DNA from 4 places in the Streptomyces sp. AM 2-1-1 genome. Region 1 is predicted to be linked to each of the others. Evidence: riboswitches for the same ligand, from Rfam matches in the RefSeq annotation. Region 1 holds a riboswitch; each other region holds the start of a gene.

The links. A riboswitch is a leader RNA that binds a small molecule or an ion and turns the genes downstream of it on or off. The one in region 1 is predicted to bind cyclic di-AMP.
Region 2: linked by a shared signal. The riboswitch ahead of PZB77_RS11785 (transglycosylase family protein) and the one ahead of PZB77_RS06975 (M23 family metallopeptidase) in region 1 are both predicted to bind cyclic di-AMP.
Region 3: linked by a shared signal. The riboswitch ahead of PZB77_RS02945 (LysM peptidoglycan-binding domain-containing M23 family metallopeptidase) and the one ahead of PZB77_RS06975 (M23 family metallopeptidase) in region 1 are both predicted to bind cyclic di-AMP.
Region 4: linked by a shared signal. The riboswitch ahead of PZB77_RS28055 (C40 family peptidase) and the one ahead of PZB77_RS06975 (M23 family metallopeptidase) in region 1 are both predicted to bind cyclic di-AMP.

What each region holds. Positions count from the first base shown of each region.
Region 1 covers NZ_CP119147.1:1,653,579-1,657,236, reverse strand. Annotated here, with positions in the region: gene PZB77_RS06980 (pitrilysin family protein) at 1-671, shown strand, start outside; cyclic di-AMP (ydaO/yuaA leader) riboswitch at 890-1,059, shown strand; gene PZB77_RS06975 (M23 family metallopeptidase) at 1,072-1,854, shown strand; gene PZB77_RS06970 (GntR family transcriptional regulator) at 2,133-2,828, shown strand; gene PZB77_RS06965 (HPr family phosphocarrier protein) at 3,000-3,281, opposite strand; gene PZB77_RS06960 (bifunctional GNAT family N-acetyltransferase/acetate--CoA ligase family protein) at 3,574-3,658, shown strand, end outside.
Region 2 covers NZ_CP119147.1:2,791,930-2,795,587, forward strand. Annotated here, with positions in the region: gene PZB77_RS11785 (transglycosylase family protein) at 480-1,232, opposite strand; cyclic di-AMP (ydaO/yuaA leader) riboswitch at 1,236-1,418, opposite strand; gene PZB77_RS11790 (transglycosylase family protein) at 1,709-2,818, opposite strand; gene PZB77_RS11795 (cytochrome P450) at 2,925-3,658, opposite strand, start outside.
Region 3 covers NZ_CP119147.1:702,280-705,937, reverse strand. Annotated here, with positions in the region: gene PZB77_RS02960 (XRE family transcriptional regulator) at 18-626, shown strand; gene PZB77_RS02955 (DUF6126 family protein) at 699-878, shown strand; gene PZB77_RS02950 (tyrosine-protein phosphatase) at 872-1,723, opposite strand; cyclic di-AMP (ydaO/yuaA leader) riboswitch at 2,151-2,305, shown strand; gene PZB77_RS02945 (LysM peptidoglycan-binding domain-containing M23 family metallopeptidase) at 2,310-3,203, shown strand; gene PZB77_RS02940 (SGNH/GDSL hydrolase family protein) at 3,383-3,658, shown strand, end outside.
Region 4 covers NZ_CP119147.1:6,433,489-6,437,146, reverse strand. Annotated here, with positions in the region: gene PZB77_RS28075 (urease subunit alpha) at 1-733, opposite strand, end outside; gene PZB77_RS28070 (urease subunit beta) at 726-1,037, opposite strand; gene PZB77_RS28065 (urease subunit gamma) at 1,050-1,352, opposite strand; partial or broken gene PZB77_RS28060 (hypothetical protein) at 1,743-1,970, shown strand; cyclic di-AMP (ydaO/yuaA leader) riboswitch at 2,250-2,446, shown strand; gene PZB77_RS28055 (C40 family peptidase) at 2,450-2,926, shown strand; gene PZB77_RS28050 (ATP-binding protein) at 3,090-3,521, opposite strand.

The sequences.
Region 1 (3,658 bases):
CCCCGATCACCGCCGACGACACCGGCCGCGTGGTCATCGTGAACCGTCCGGGCGCCGTGCAGACGCAGCTGCTCATCGGCCGCATCGGCGCCGACCGGCACGACAGCGTCTGGCCGGCGCAGGTCCTCGGCACGTACTGCCTGGGCGGCACGCTCACCTCCCGGCTCGACAAGGTGCTGCGCGAGGAGAAGGGCTACACCTACGGCGTGCGCGCCTTCGCCCAGGTGCTCCGCTCCACCGCCGGTGGTCCGGACTCCGGCCCGGCCGGTGCGGCGATGCTGGCCATCAGCGGCTCGGTGGACACCGAGTCCACCGGCCCCGCCCTCGACGACCTCTGGAAGGTCCTGCGGACCCTCGCGGCGGACGGGTTGACCGACGCCGAGCGCGAGACGGCCGTGCAAAACCTCGTGGGGGTCGCCCCGCTCAAGTTCGAGACGGCGGCCTCCGTCGCGGCGACCCTGGCCGACCAAGTCGAGCAGCAGCTGCCCGACGACTTCCAGGCCCACCTGTACGCGCGACTCGCCGAGACCGGCACGGTCGAGGCGACCGCCGCCGTGGTCAGCGCGTTCCCGGTCGACCGACTGGTGACGGTCCTGGTGGGCGACGCGGCGCAGATCGCCGAGCCGGTCCGCGCGCTGAACATCGGCGACGTGACGGTCGTCAACGGCTGACCGGTCGTCAACGGCGGTCCGGGCAGCTCCCGGACGTACGGCGCGGCCCCGGCGGGAGCGATCTCGCCGGGGCCGCGCCGTATGTCCGCTTTGATGGGAAGATCCACGTCTGCCCTGTGGGATGTATGACAAAACCCCTTGTCCGTTTGGTGATCGAAAGCGCCTCGGCCTAGCGTCGATCCGGCTGTCCGTCGACCGTGCACCGCAATCGTGGTGCCGGACAGTCATCGCCGAGTCCCCGTCCGGCGCGAGCCTGGGGAGCCGGGGACCCGTGATGTCCCTGGGGTGAATCGGGTGCACCGCGTCTCGTGAGAGGTGCGAGCGCCCGTAGGAGACCTTCCTGCTCCGAACCCGTCAGCTAACCCGGTAGGCGAGAAGGAAGGAAAGGATCCGCTCCTCCATGGCGTTCACCCGTGCCACCGGGACGCATCGCGCCCCGGGCCGTCTGACGCGTACCACCGCCCGGTTCGCCGGCGTCGCGGCGCTCGCCGCCGCCGGCGTCGTCGGTTCGACGGCCGCTCCCGCCCTCGCAGCCGACACCGCCGCTTCCTCCGCGGACACCGCGACCTCCTCGGCCGAGACGACCGGACTCGTCCGGGCCGTGTCGCTCGGTGACTCCGTCGCCGCCCGGATCGCCGACCAGGCGGCCGCCCAGCAGCGTCACGCCGACGCCGTGGAAGCCCGTGCGCGGGCGAGGGCCGAAGCCGCCGCACGGGTCAGGGCGGCCCACGAGGAGAAGGCGCGAGCCGCCCGGGCCGCCGAGCGCACCCGCCTGAACTCCTTCCACCTGCCCGTCGCGGGCTCGTACGTCAGCACCGGCTACCAGTCGAGCGGTTCCCTCTGGTCCTCCGGCAGCCACTCGGGCATCGACTTCCACGCCGCCGTCGGCACCCCCGTCCTCGCCGTCGGGGCCGGTACGGTCGTCGAGGCCGGCTGGGGCGGTTCGTACGGCAACAACATCGTGCTGCGGATGGCGGACGGTACGTACACCCAGTACGGCCACCTCTCCTCCCTCGGCGTCTTCGCCGGGCAGCGCGTCTCCTCCGGGGAACGGATCGGCCTCGCCGGCGCCACCGGCAACGCCACCGGCCCCCATCTGCACTTCGAGGCCCGGACCGGGCCGGAGTACGGCTCCGACATGGACCCGGTGGCGTACCTGCGGGCGCGCGGCCTCACCGTGTGACGAGCGTCCCGCCAGGAACGACGGGACGGCCCCGGCCGGACACCGCCCAGCGGTGTCGTCGGCCGCGCCACCCGACGCGGCGGGCCGAACCTGCCGAAGCCCCGGCCCCGTGCCGGGGCTTCGGCATACCGCCCGAAACCCCACCGGCCACCGACTCCTTCGGCAAAAGATATGTGTGAATTCCGGTACGCCATCGGAAATTCACGCAGATTGCAATAGAGTCACGGTGCAGGCTTCGATCGGCCGCGATTCGCGGGGATCAATGCGGAGGTTCGGACATGCGTATTCCCGCGCACTCGGTATGCACGGCAATCCGTGACGACATCGTCTCGGGTGTCTACGAACGCGGCAGCCGCCTCACCGAGGAGCTCCTGGCCCGGCGCTACGGCGTGTCCCGGGTGCCGGTGCGTGAGGCGTTGCGAACCCTGGAGTCCGAGGGCTTCGTGGTGACCCGCAGACACGCCGGGGCATGCGTCGCCGAGCCGACGGAGCAGGAGGCCGCGGACCTCCTGGAGGTGAAGCTGCTGCTGGAGCCGCTGGGCGCGGCCCGGGCCGCGCAGCGGCGCACCGAGGCGCACCTCAAGGTCCTGCGCGGGCTGGTCAAACTGGGACAGGAGCGGGCACGCCGGGGCGAGGGGGAGGACCTGCGCTCCCTCGGCGGCTGGTTCCACGAGACGCTCGCGCAGGCATCCGGCAGTCCCGGTCTCATCGCGCTGCTGACCCAGCTCCGGCACAAGATCGCGTGGATGTACGCGGTCGACCAGCCGGTCCGCCCGGTCGAGTCCTGGGCCGAGCACGGCGCTCTCGTGGACGCGGTGGCGCGGGGCGACGCGGAGCGGGCCCGCGGTCTGGCCGCGCAGCACGCGGAACGCTCGCTGGCCGCCCACCGGTTGCGGCGTCCGGCGCGTGCGGTGAAGCAGACCCGGGTGAGTACTTCGCAACATCCCGTAAACACCTCGGGTGTCCGGCATTAACAAAGCCGCCGTATACAAAGAGGAGAGCGAATTCCCGGGGAGTTTCTCCCGCCGCCCGAATTCCTCCGCCCGCGGCTGCCCGGTGAAATGACGGAGCCGCTCCGTCCCTGAGGAGCGGCGCGGCCCGGTCGTGCGCGGAATTCGGGCGCACTGCCCGACGGCTATGGGAAGTCAGACCGTTTCCGGGAGTTCGTCGAGCCCTTCGGAGACCAGCTTCGCCAGACGGTCCAGTGCGGCGTCCGCACCGTCCGCCTCGGAGGCGAGGACGATCTCCTCGCCGCCCTGTGCGCCCAGCCCGAGGACCGCGAGCATGGACGCGGCGTTGACCGGACTGCCGTCGGCCTTGGCGATGGTCACCGGGACTCCGGAGGCCGTGGTGGCGCGGACGAAGATGGAAGCGGGGCGGGCGTGCAGGCCTTCGGCCCATCCGACGTTGACACGGCGCTCAACCATGGTTCTGCCCTTCGTGAATCTGCGATGTCCTGACCGGTGATCGATTTGTCTAGACCATTGTGTCACGGGGTGCGGACCGGCCCACCTCCCGCCGACGGACGCCGGCCGGTGGGTTTCCCAGCCTGCCCCCGCACCGAATCCGCCGCTACCCGTGTCCAGCCGGGCAGGGGTGGCGCACGACACGGGTCATGGCGGATCCGCTCCGTCCGTACTCTCCGATCCCCGTCCCCGATCTCCGTTCCCGCCCGGCGCGCACCCGCCCCACCGCGCGGGCCCGCCGTACGCTTTCCGCATGCACCCCACGCCGGAACAGAGTCCGCATCACGCGTACCCCGACCACTGGGAAGCAGACGTGGTGCTGCGGGACGGCGGCACCG
Region 2 (3,658 bases), 1.1 Mb from region 1:
TCAGGACGCGGCGTCCGGCGCGGTGCGTCGCGAGGCGCCGGAGCGTCCTCATCTCGGAGCGATGCGGACGTTTCGGCAACGCCGCGAGGTTCCGTTGCCGGACTTCGTGACCCCGGCCATGATCCGCCGGACACTGCCTAGAGCCTAACCGGACACAGGAGATCGGTCGGCCGACCGTCCAGTGACACGACGAGCCTACACATTGTTTCCGTACGGAACATAACAGCGAGCGGTACGGCGCCCGGCAGTTCGCGGTACGGCGGGCGACGTGGGCCGCCGCCGGGCCTCCGTCCCCGTTCTCCCGCGTTCCTCCCCTCCCGCCGTGCCGCCTCCTCCGCGCCCATGTCCGCACCCGTCGGCGGGCGGCCGCTCCGTGCGGGAAAAGGCCCTGGCCCGGCGTGCGGGGGGAGTGCGCGCCGGGCCAGGGAGTGGAAGGGGGTGCCGCCGGACACCCCGGTTCCGGGAGGAGAGGTTCGTGCTTACTTCAGGTGGAGCTGCTGACCCGGGAAGATGAGGTCGGCGTCGTCGACGATGTCGTGGTTCAGCTTGAAGAGCTTCTGCCAGCCACCCTTGACGCTCTGCTTCTGGGCGATCGTGCTGAGGGTGTCGCCGGTGACGACCTTGTACTCGCCGTCGCCCTTCTCGACCTTGCCGCCGGTCGGCGTGGTGACGGTCTCGGACTTCTCGGACGCGGCCGGGCGGTCCTCGCTGCGGGAGGCCGTCTGCGACTCCGAGGCGCGGTCCGACTGCGGGGCGGCGGAACCGCTGCTCTGGCTGGAGCCGGTGCTCGTCGAGGTGTCGGTGCTCTTGGGGGTCTCGGCGGTCGAGGAGGAACCGGTGCTGACGCCCGGGTCCACACCGTCGTTGGTCAGGTTGCCGGCACCGGCGCAACCCCAGGCGCCCGGGCCCTGGAGGTCCAGCAGCACCTCGGCGGTGGCGATCTGCTGCTCCTTGGTGGCCAGGTCGGCGCGGGGGGCGTACTTGGTGCCACCGGCGGCGGCCCAGCTCGACTGGGAGAACTGCAGGCCACCGTAGTAGCCGTTGCCGGTGTTGATGGACCAGTTGCCACCGGACTCGCACTGGGCGACGGCGTCCCAGGTGGCGACGGAGGCGGCGGAGGCGTTGGTGGCGCCCATCAGCGGGAGGGCGATGGCGGCACCGGCGACGCCGGCGAGCGTGGCCATACGGACGGCCTTGGACGAGCGGCGGTGCTTACCGTTGGACAGCAGCATGGAACGTCTCCTCACCGACGCCTACGAGGTGAGCTGTCGGGTTCGGGCCAATGAGTTGCCCGGCGACACGTCCTTGCGTGTCGCTTCACCCCTAGCCGGTCCCGGCCTGCCCGTCGTTCGCGACGGGCCGTCCGATACCGGCGGCTTACCTGGGTCCCCCGCTCCTGCCTACGGCGCTTTACGCGTCTGTTCCCTTCGACCGACGGCAGGATTCGGCGTGACGATCGACGGGGCCCGCGGTGCGAGCGGTTCTGACCGTAAACACAGGCAACCCCGACATTCAATGATGGACATATCGGATAATCAGACCTTACTGGCCATGTCCGAATAACCGTTTCCGCAGGTCACGGCGGACGTTCGCGAAGTGCCGCGACCGCGACGCGCCCGAACAGCGAAGAGACCCATGTCTCACTTTCTCAAAAGTGGACATAGGCCCCTTAACTACCCACCCATTTGGGGGGTTTTCCCGGATTGGATCACTTGGTGGGAGCGGCCTCCGCGACCCCGGACGTGGCCTCCGCCGTACCGTCGGCGGCCCCCGTCGTCCCTGACGCGGCGTCCGTCGCACCGGCGGTGGCGCCCGGGGTGGCGGGGGCCGGCGTCGCGCTCAGGTCCAGCTCCTGGCCGGGCAGGATCAGATCGGGGTTCGAGCCGATCACGTCCTCGTTGGCCGCGTACAGATCGGTCCAGCCCTCGGCGAGGTTCTGCGTGTCGGCGATCGCCGAGAGGTTGTCCCCGGACCGGACGGTGTAGGTCCCGTCCGCGGCGAGCGTCGCGTCGTCGCGCGCGTCGGTGGCACCGCGCGAGGCGTGCCGGCCGGAGTCGCGCGAGGTGTCCGCGGCGGCCTCGCCCGCATCGGGCGTACCGCGGTGCTTGCCGCCCGTCGTGGAGTCGCCGGTCGCGGCGTCGGCCGCACCGGCCGTCGCGCCGTCCGCGGCGGCGTGCTTCCCGCTCTTCCCCGGCGCGGTGGCGCCCGGCGTGGCCGAGCCGGTCGGCGAGGGGGTGGCGGAGGCGTCGGAGCCCGGTGTGGCGGTGGAACCGGTCGTGGAGCCCGCCGCCGAGCCGTCGAAGGAACCCGAGGTGCCCGAGGAGCCGGCGGAGTCCGTCGACCTGGCGGCGCCGGGGGCACCGTCCGCGTCCGGGATCGTGCCGGCCGAGGCGCCCGCGTCCGCGGCGGAGGTGGAGCCCGGGTCCACCCCGATGAGGGAGCCGGCGGGAGCGAGCCCGCCGATCACCGCGCACCCGGGCCACGCCTGCGGGCCCTTGGCGTCGAGGACCTTCTCCGCCACGGCTATCTGCTGCGTACGGCTGGCGAGGTCCGCGCGCTGCGCGTAGTCGGTACCGCCGTAGGCGGCCCAGGTCTCCTCGGAGAACTGCAGTCCGCCGTAGTAGCCGTTGCCGAAGTCGGCGCTCCATGCGCCGCCGCTCTCGCATTCGGCGACCTTGTCCCAGGTGGTCGCGTCCGCGGCACCGGCGCCGGTCGCGGCGAGGAGCGGAATCGCCAGGGCGGAGCCTGTCACGCCGGCTGCGACGACGATGGCGGGTGCCTGGCGAGGGCGGCGGTGTCTGCCGTTCGCGGAGCCCATGGGAGTGCCTTCCGTGTGACTGACGGGTGAACTGATGCGTCGAACCGTGAACCTAGCGGGGTTCGAACGCGTGTCACAAGTCGATGCCTCGCGGATCACATCAACATCACAGAGTTGACGGAGCGTCACTTTCATCGAGCGTCCGACCCGGTGTGAACTCGACCGGAAGGGTGCGCAGTCCACGCATGATGAGCCCTCCGCGCCACCGCAAATCGGCCATTTCTCCCGCGAGCCGCAGGTCAGGAAGGCGCCTCAGCAGGGTGGCGAGGGCGGTCCGTCCCTCCAGCCGGGCGAGCGGCGCTCCCACGCAGTAGTGGATGCCGTGGCCGTAACCGAGGTGCGGATTGTCACGCCGTGCGAGGTCGAGCGTGTCGGGGTCCGCGAAGCGCGCGGGATCCCGGTCGGCCGCGGCGAGCACGACGAGGACGGGGTCGCCGGCCGCGATCCCCTCGCCGCCCAGGGTCAGCGGCTCGGTGGCGTACCGCCAGGTGGCGAGTTCCACGGGGCCGTCGAAACGGAGCAGCTCCTCGATGCCGGTCGCGAGCAGCTCCTCCTCCCCCGCTTCCAGCGACGCTTCGAGGCGGGCGCGCTCCTCGGGGTGGCGGAGCAGGGAGTAGGTGCCGTTGCCGATGAGGTTGACGGTTGTCTCGAAGCCGGCGAAGAGGAGGATGAAGGCCATCGCGGCGGCCTCGTTCTCCGTGAGGTGCTCGCCGTGGTCGCTGGTGCGGATCAGCTCCGAGATCAGGTCGTCGCCCGGGTTCTCCCGCTTGCGGTGGATCAGTTCCGCGAGGTAGGCCCGCATCCGCTTCACCGAGCGCGCCACGCCGCCGCGCGGGCCTC
Region 3 (3,658 bases), 950 kb from region 1:
GGTGGCGCAATGGAGACATGAATCCTCCCGACGGAGGGGTGGCCGACGACCTCCCCGGCGTCGCTCCCCGCCTGCGCGAACTGCGCCGGAGCCGCAGCCTCACCCTGGAGGCCGCCGCACAGCGGGCCGGACTCTCCCCGGCCCACCTCTCCCGGCTCGAGACGGGGAACCGGCAACCCTCGCTGCCGGTGCTCCTCGGTCTCGCCAGGATCTACGGCACGACCGTCTCCGAACTCCTCGGCGAGATCCCCCCGGAGCGCGACGCCATCGTGCGCGGCGGCCGCTTCGACGGACCGGAGGCGGACGGCTGGATGTACCGCCGGGCCGGCGGCCCGGGCCGCGCCATGCAGGCTCTGCGGGTACGCGTCCCCTACGGCGCCCAGGGCGACCTGGTGCGCGTCCACCCGGGGGAGGAGTGGCTCTGCGTTCTCGAAGGGCGGCTCCGGCTCAGCCTCGGTGAATCCGCGCACGAACTCGGGCCGGGCGACAGCGCCCACTTCGACTCGCTCACCCCGCACCGGATCGCCGCTGCCGGCCCGGAGGGCGCCGAGCTGATCTTCGTGCACACCCTGTTGCAGAGCCCCGCCGCCGAGCTGTGCCTCGGCGACGGGACCCGTCGGCGCTGACCGCGCCCGGCGCCCACGCCTCGCCATCACCTCCGACGCCCGGACCCCGGGCGTCCGGCAGAGAGGACCGTCATGTACGACTCGGAGCACTACGACCCGCTGACCCCCCGGCCGACCGGTGAGGTCCGCGACACCCACGAACGGAAGATGCCGCGCGGGGTGGTCATCCGGCTCATCGCCTACCTGGTGGCCGGACACGTCGTCGCGGCCTTCCTGTACATCCTCTTCGCCGTGGCCGGAGGCAATCAGTAGCCGGACCGGTCTCCCGACGGGTACGGACGTGCGGGTGCGGACTGATCCAGCAGTCGCTCGCGCAGCCGCTCCCGGGTCTCGCCGGAGAGCCCCAGCCCGTCCGCGAAGTACCGATCGGTGGTGCCCCAGTTCTCCTCGATGGTGGCGAAGGCGGCGTCGAGGTAGTCGATGTGCGCCCCGAAGAGCGGGTTGAGCAGGCTCATCACCTCGGTGGAGACGACCGGGTCGGCGCTGTCGCCGCGCCGCAGCCGGTACCGGCGGTGGGCGTCGTTCGACTTGAGGTAGTCCGCCGCGATCGCGTCGCGCTCCACCCCGACCGCGAGCAGCGTCACCGCTATCGTCAGGCCCGCCCGGTCCTTGCCGGCGGCACAGTGCATGAGCGCCGGCACGCTGTCCCGCGCCAGTGCGTGCAGCACGCGGCTGTGCTCGGTCGTGCGGTCGGTGATGATCGAGCGGTACGAGGCGAGCATCCGCTCCTTCCCCTTGCCGTCGGCGAGCAGCGAGCGCAGCTGCGCGATGTCGCCCTCGCGCACCAGACGCCAGAATCCGGCCCCGTCGGCCGGGTCCGAGAGCGGGATGCGGACGTTGCGCACGCCCGCCAGCTCCACGTCGAAGCCGTCGAGCTTCTGATCGGCCGCGTTGCGGAAGTCGAAGACCGTGTGCAGGCCGAGCCGGCCGAGGAAGACGGCGTCCTCGGCGGTGGCGGCGGCGAGGTGACCGCTGCGGAAGAGCCTCCCGTGTCGTACGCGCCGCCCATCGGTGGTGGGCAGCCCGCCCACGTCCCGGAAGTTGCGGACCCCGCTCAGCTCGGGTTCGGCCGGCGAGAACTGCGGCACCTGCGTCACAGCGGCTCCTGAGTGCTCCAGCGCGCCGGCGCTGCTCGCCGACGTCGGCTCGTCGCGACCCTACGACATCCGTTCCCGGAGCCGGTGTGCCGACGGTGGGTCCGGACGGCTGCGTGACCCCCTTCAGGGCCGCGTGCGACATGTCCGTATTGTAGTTGTTTAACCCAACATCACCCGTTTATAAGGGAGATGGCGGGTGATCTCGTGAGCGGGATCATATCGGTGACGGTGCGTGGCCGTGAGGCCGGGGGGACGTCCGGCCGTCACGCGGAAATTCAAGATCGCGAATCCACGGAGGGTGACGGGAAAACGGGGCCGATATCAGCGCACGGATTCCGTTCCGGTTGCCACGGCTTGTTCCGTCCGACCCGGCTCGATTACGTTCACCCTCAATCCGGACGGACCGCCTAATCCTGCCGCCGCCCGGAATTCGAACTCACCTATGCGTGGCAGGAGCGGGGGACCCAGGTAAGCCGCCGACCGGAGTTGTTCCGGACGGCTCGGGGTGAAGTCGCGTTCAGCGCGACCGGGCATCTCCAGCCCGAACCCGACAGCTCACCTCGTAGGCGCCGGAGAGGAATTCCCCATGCCCATCCCGGGTAACCACCGTCGTAAGAAGTCCGGCCCGATCGCTCGCGGCGTCCTCGCCGCAGGAGCCGGCGGCGCTGTTCTCGCCCTGCCGCTCCTCGGCGCCACGGGTGCCCACGCCGCCGAGCGGACGGCCCCCGCCGCCGCCCAGTCCGCGCCGGCCGCCCAGCAGTCCGCCACGACCTACCGGGTCGTCTCCGGCGACTACCTGGCGAAGATAGCCGCCCAACACAAGATCAAGGGCGGCTGGGAGAAGCTCTACCAGGACAACCGCGAGGTCGTGGGCGACAACCCGAGCCTGATCCTGCCGGGCATGAAGCTGACGCTCGGCGCCCACGCGTCCACCTCCTCCCCGGCCGCCTCCGCCGCGAAGGCCGAGACGGAGACCGGGGCGAAGACGGCGACCACGACCGGGACGAAGGCCGCCCCGGCGACCACGACGGAGTCCGCCGCGCCGGCCACCAAGGCCGCCGACAGCAACAGCTCCGGCTGGGTCACCCCGATCGCCAACGCGACCGTCACCACCCAGTACCACGCCTCCGGCTCCATGTGGTCCAGCGGCTACCACACCGGCTCCGACTTCAGCGCCGCCACCGGCACCGTCATCCGTGCCGTCGGCCCGGGCACCGTCGTCTCCGCCGGTTACGACGGCGCCTACGGCAACGAGGTCATCATCAAGCACGCCGACGGCATGTACTCCCAGTACGCGCACCAGTCGCAGCTGATGGTCTCGGTCGGCCAGACCGTCACCGGCGGCCAGCAGATCGGTCTCTCGGGTGCCACCGGAAACGTCACCGGCCCGCACCTCCACTTCGAGATCCGCACCACCCCGAGCTACGGCTCGGACGTGGACCCGATCGCCTACCTGCGTTCGCACGGCGTCTCCATCTGAGACAGAAACCATTGACGGTCGTCACGATCCGTCAGGGTTCGAGGGGCGGTACGCGCAAGCGTGCTGCCCCTCCACTTATTCCGGCTTTACCAAAACCTGACCGGGTGGTCTATCTCACCCACCGTCAACCCCCTCTTTCGGTCGCGTAGGTCACACGGGAAGGGGCAAGATACGTGGCCGTGGCAATCGATTCGAGAATCCAGAAGACAGACATCATCGGGTCGTACGCGGCGATCGGCGACAGTTTCACCGAAGGTGTCGGAGACCCCGGACCCGACGGGACCTATGTCGGCTGGGCGGACCGCTTCGCGGTCCTCCTGGCGGACCAGCTCCCCGCCCTCGACGGGGCGACGCACTCCGATTCCCCGCACGGAAATTTCCGGTACGCCAATCTCGCGGTACGCGGCCGGCTCCTCGACAGAATCGTCGCGGAACAGGTACCGCGCGCCAAGGAG
Region 4 (3,658 bases), 4.8 Mb from region 1:
CCTCGCAGACCCGCAGGCAGGCGTCGATCACGGCGGGTGTCGCGCCCCAGTCCTCGTGGATCTTGAATCCGAGCGCCCCGCCGCGGAGTTGGGCCCACATGGCCTCGTGCGACATGGTGTTGCCCTTGCCGAGGAGCCCGATGTTGACGGGTGCCCCCTCCAGCGCCGCGAACATCCGGGCGAGGTGCCAGGAGCCCGGGGTGACCGTGGTCGCCTTGGTGCCCTCGGCCGGTCCGGTACCGCCACCGACGAGGGTGGTGATCCCGGAGGAGAGAGCCTGGTCGACGAGGGTCGGCGAGATGAAGTGGACGTGCGCGTCGATGGCGCCCGCCGTGAGGATCTTGCCGTTCCCCGCGATGATCTCGGTCTCCGGCCCGATGACGAGCTCGGGGTGGACGCCGTCCATCGTGTCGGGGTTGCCGGCCTTGCCGATGCCGGTGATGCGCCCGTCCCGGATGCCGATGTCGGCCTTGACGATCCCCCAGTGGTCGAGGACGACCGCCCCGGTGATGACCGTGTCCGGGGCGCCCTCGGCGCGGGTGGTGCGGGCCTGGCCCATGGACTCACGGATCACCTTGCCACCCCCGAAGACGGCTTCGTCACCGGCGAGTCCGGGTCCGCCCGAGCGGTCCTCCTCGATCTCCACCAGCAGGGAGGTGTCGGCGAGCCGGATGCGGTCGCCGGTGGTCGGGCCGAACAGGTCGGCGTACACGGCACGGTCGAGCTCAGCCATCGAGGGCACCTCCGGTCGCGCCGCGCAGGCCGGGGACGACGCGGGCGCCGGCGAGCGGGACGAGTTCGACGTCCGTCGGGATGCCGGGCTCGAAACGCACGGCCGTCCCGGCGGCGATGTTCAGCCGCAGGCCGCGGGCGGCCTCGCGGTCGAAGTCGAGGCCGGGGTTGGCCTCGGCGAAGTGGTAGTGGGAGCCGACCTGGACGGGCCGGTCGGCCGCGTTGAGGACGGTGAGACGGGTGACGGGACGGCCCTCGTTGATCGGCACGGGCCCCTCCGCGTACAGGATCTCTCCGGGAATCACCGGTGGCACCCCTCAGACGATCGGATCGTGGACGGTGACGAGCTTGGTGCCGTCCGGGAAGGTGGCCTCCACCTGGACGTCGTGGATCATCTCCGGGATGCCGTCCATGACGTCGCGGCGGGTGAGCACCGCGCGTCCGGACGCCATGAGTTCGGCGACGCTCCGGCCGTCGCGTGCGCCCTCCAGGAGGTGCGAGGTGATCAGCGCGACCGCCTCCGGATGGTTGAGCCGCAGCCCGCGCGCCCGGCGCCTCTCGGCGACGTCGGCGGCCACATGGATGAGCAGTCGCTCCTGCTCGTGCGGGGACAGTTGCACGCTTCACCTCGTCGTCTCGCGCCCGGTACCGGCTCTGGTCGCGGCGGACCCTGCCGGATGTCGACGGTCCGTGGACATCCGAGGGGCGAACCACCGTCCAGGCATGGCACGTTAGGGCGGAAGTTTTTCCGTGGCGTTAACTGGGACGGTTCCGCGGCGACACGACGGCGAACCGGACCGCGGCGGCGTCGGGGAGGTGAGCCGTCCCGCCGTCCCGCGGACGGACACGGCCGGGCCGTCCCCGCGCACCCGCCTCGTATACGGCGCGACGGAGGGTGGTGCGCGTCGCTCTCCGGCCGCGCCGGACGGTCCCCCGCCCGCCTGGGGGGCGAAGCCTGCGGTCGCCTGGGGGCGGCCGGGGCCCTGGAGGCGCAGGCGGCGGCCCTGGTGGCACAGGCGGCGGCCCTGGTGGCACAGGCGGCGGCGCTGCGTGACGCCCTGACGCCGGTGCACGAGCGCGGCGGGACGCGGATCCACGCGACGACGCCGGCGCGGGCGCTGCGGGCCCTGGACGGGGAGCGGCGCCCGGGCCGCGTCACCGTACCGTGCGTGTCCAGGAGTTGGCCGGTAGGGAGCGGGGCGCGGCGCCGCGTGGGGGAACTGCCGACACGCCCGTGAGGAATATCGGATATTTCACCCGTTCGGTCCAGGTGATCGAGCCTGGCGACGCCGCTCCGAGTTGCGCTCCCCGCGGTTCTCCCCATGGGCGGCAATCCGCAGGCCACAGGGGGTGCGGACCCGGCCCCGACAAGCGCTCCCGGCTGTCCGGAGCGCTCCCCCTACTCTCCCGGCGCAACCGCGGCAGGTCTCTCCGGCGGCCTCTGCCCCCTCGAAAATCCCGCACGGCCTGGGTCAAGATCCGTGGGACGACAAGCCCCCGCCATCCTGACGGGGCGGTCCGCGCGGACGCCGAGTCCTGCCGCCGAGCGGATGACGGGTCGACAGGAGTGGATCGGCAGGAGTGGAGGACCCGAGCACAACGGGCCGACCGGGTTACCGGCCGTCCCTCGGGGTGAAGCCGCACCGCGCGGCCGGGCGACTTCGCCAGCCCGAACCCGACAGGTCATCTTTCACAGGCGGCTGACGAAGGGTTGCGCATGACTGCGCAGGTTCATGTCCCGTCTCTGCTCGCCCGGGCCGGTACGGCCTCGGCCCTGACTCTCGCTCTCAGTTCGACCATGCTGGCCCCCGGCCTGGTGAACGACGCCGACGCCGCCACCGCCGCCCGTGCCACGAAGGCCCTCCGTGTGGCCGCCTCGAAGAAGGGCGCTCCCTACCAGTGGGGCGCCACCGGCCCCCGCAGGTTCGACTGCTCCGGGCTGACGCTCTACTCGTTCAAGCGGGTCGGCAAGAAGCTTCCCCGTACGGCGCAGCAGCAGTACAACAAGACGCGTCACATCACCTCCTCGCAGCGCAGGAAGGGAGACCTGGTCTTCTTCCACAGCGGCCGCAGCGTCTACCACGTGGGCATCTACGCCGGCAGCGGGAAGATCTGGCACTCCCCGAAGACCGGCGCCGTGGTGCGACTGGAACGGATCTGGACGAAGAGGGTCTGGTACGGGCGGGTGCGCTGAGCACCCGGACCCGGTGCACGGGTGCGTGGCGGTCGGCTCCCGACAGGACGCCGCGCACCGGGGTGCGCGGTCGGCCCGTCCGGAGCCGACCGCGCCGACGCGCGGAGCGCCGCGGTTCCCGGTGGACCGGTGCGCGGCCTCGGATGCGGTGCACGAGGTCGCTCTAGCTCACCACCGCCGCGGCACAGGGCAGCACGACCCACACGGTCTTGCCGCCGTCCTCGGTCGCCGTGACGCCGAACCGTCCGCCGGACTCCTTGACCAGGGACCGGATGATCGCGAGGCCGCGCCCGTTGTCCTGCTGCACGGCGGCGGGCAGCCGCCTGGGCCACCGGGGGTGGCTGTCGGTCACCCCGAGCCGCAGCACTTCGTCGCGGTCGAGCACGAGCCGGACCGTGAAGGTGGGCGACTGGCCGAAGGTGTGCAGGATCGCGTTGGTGGCCAGTTCCGAAACGATCAGCCGCATCGTCTCCGCGGTGTCGGTGTCGTCGGGCAGCCCCCACTCGGTGAGAGCTCCGGCCACGTGTCTGCGGGCCGCGGACACCGATGCGGGATCGCTCGGCAGGGTGACATGTGCTTCCTGATGATCTGCCATGGCGACGCCGTCCCTTTCCGCCCGGCCGACCCCTATCGGCCCGGATTGTGCCTGGCGCCAGAGTGCCACCGCCAGACCCCGTGCTGTGACGATCTGCCGAGATATGCATATATCTATCGCTCGATGCGGTGAACTCG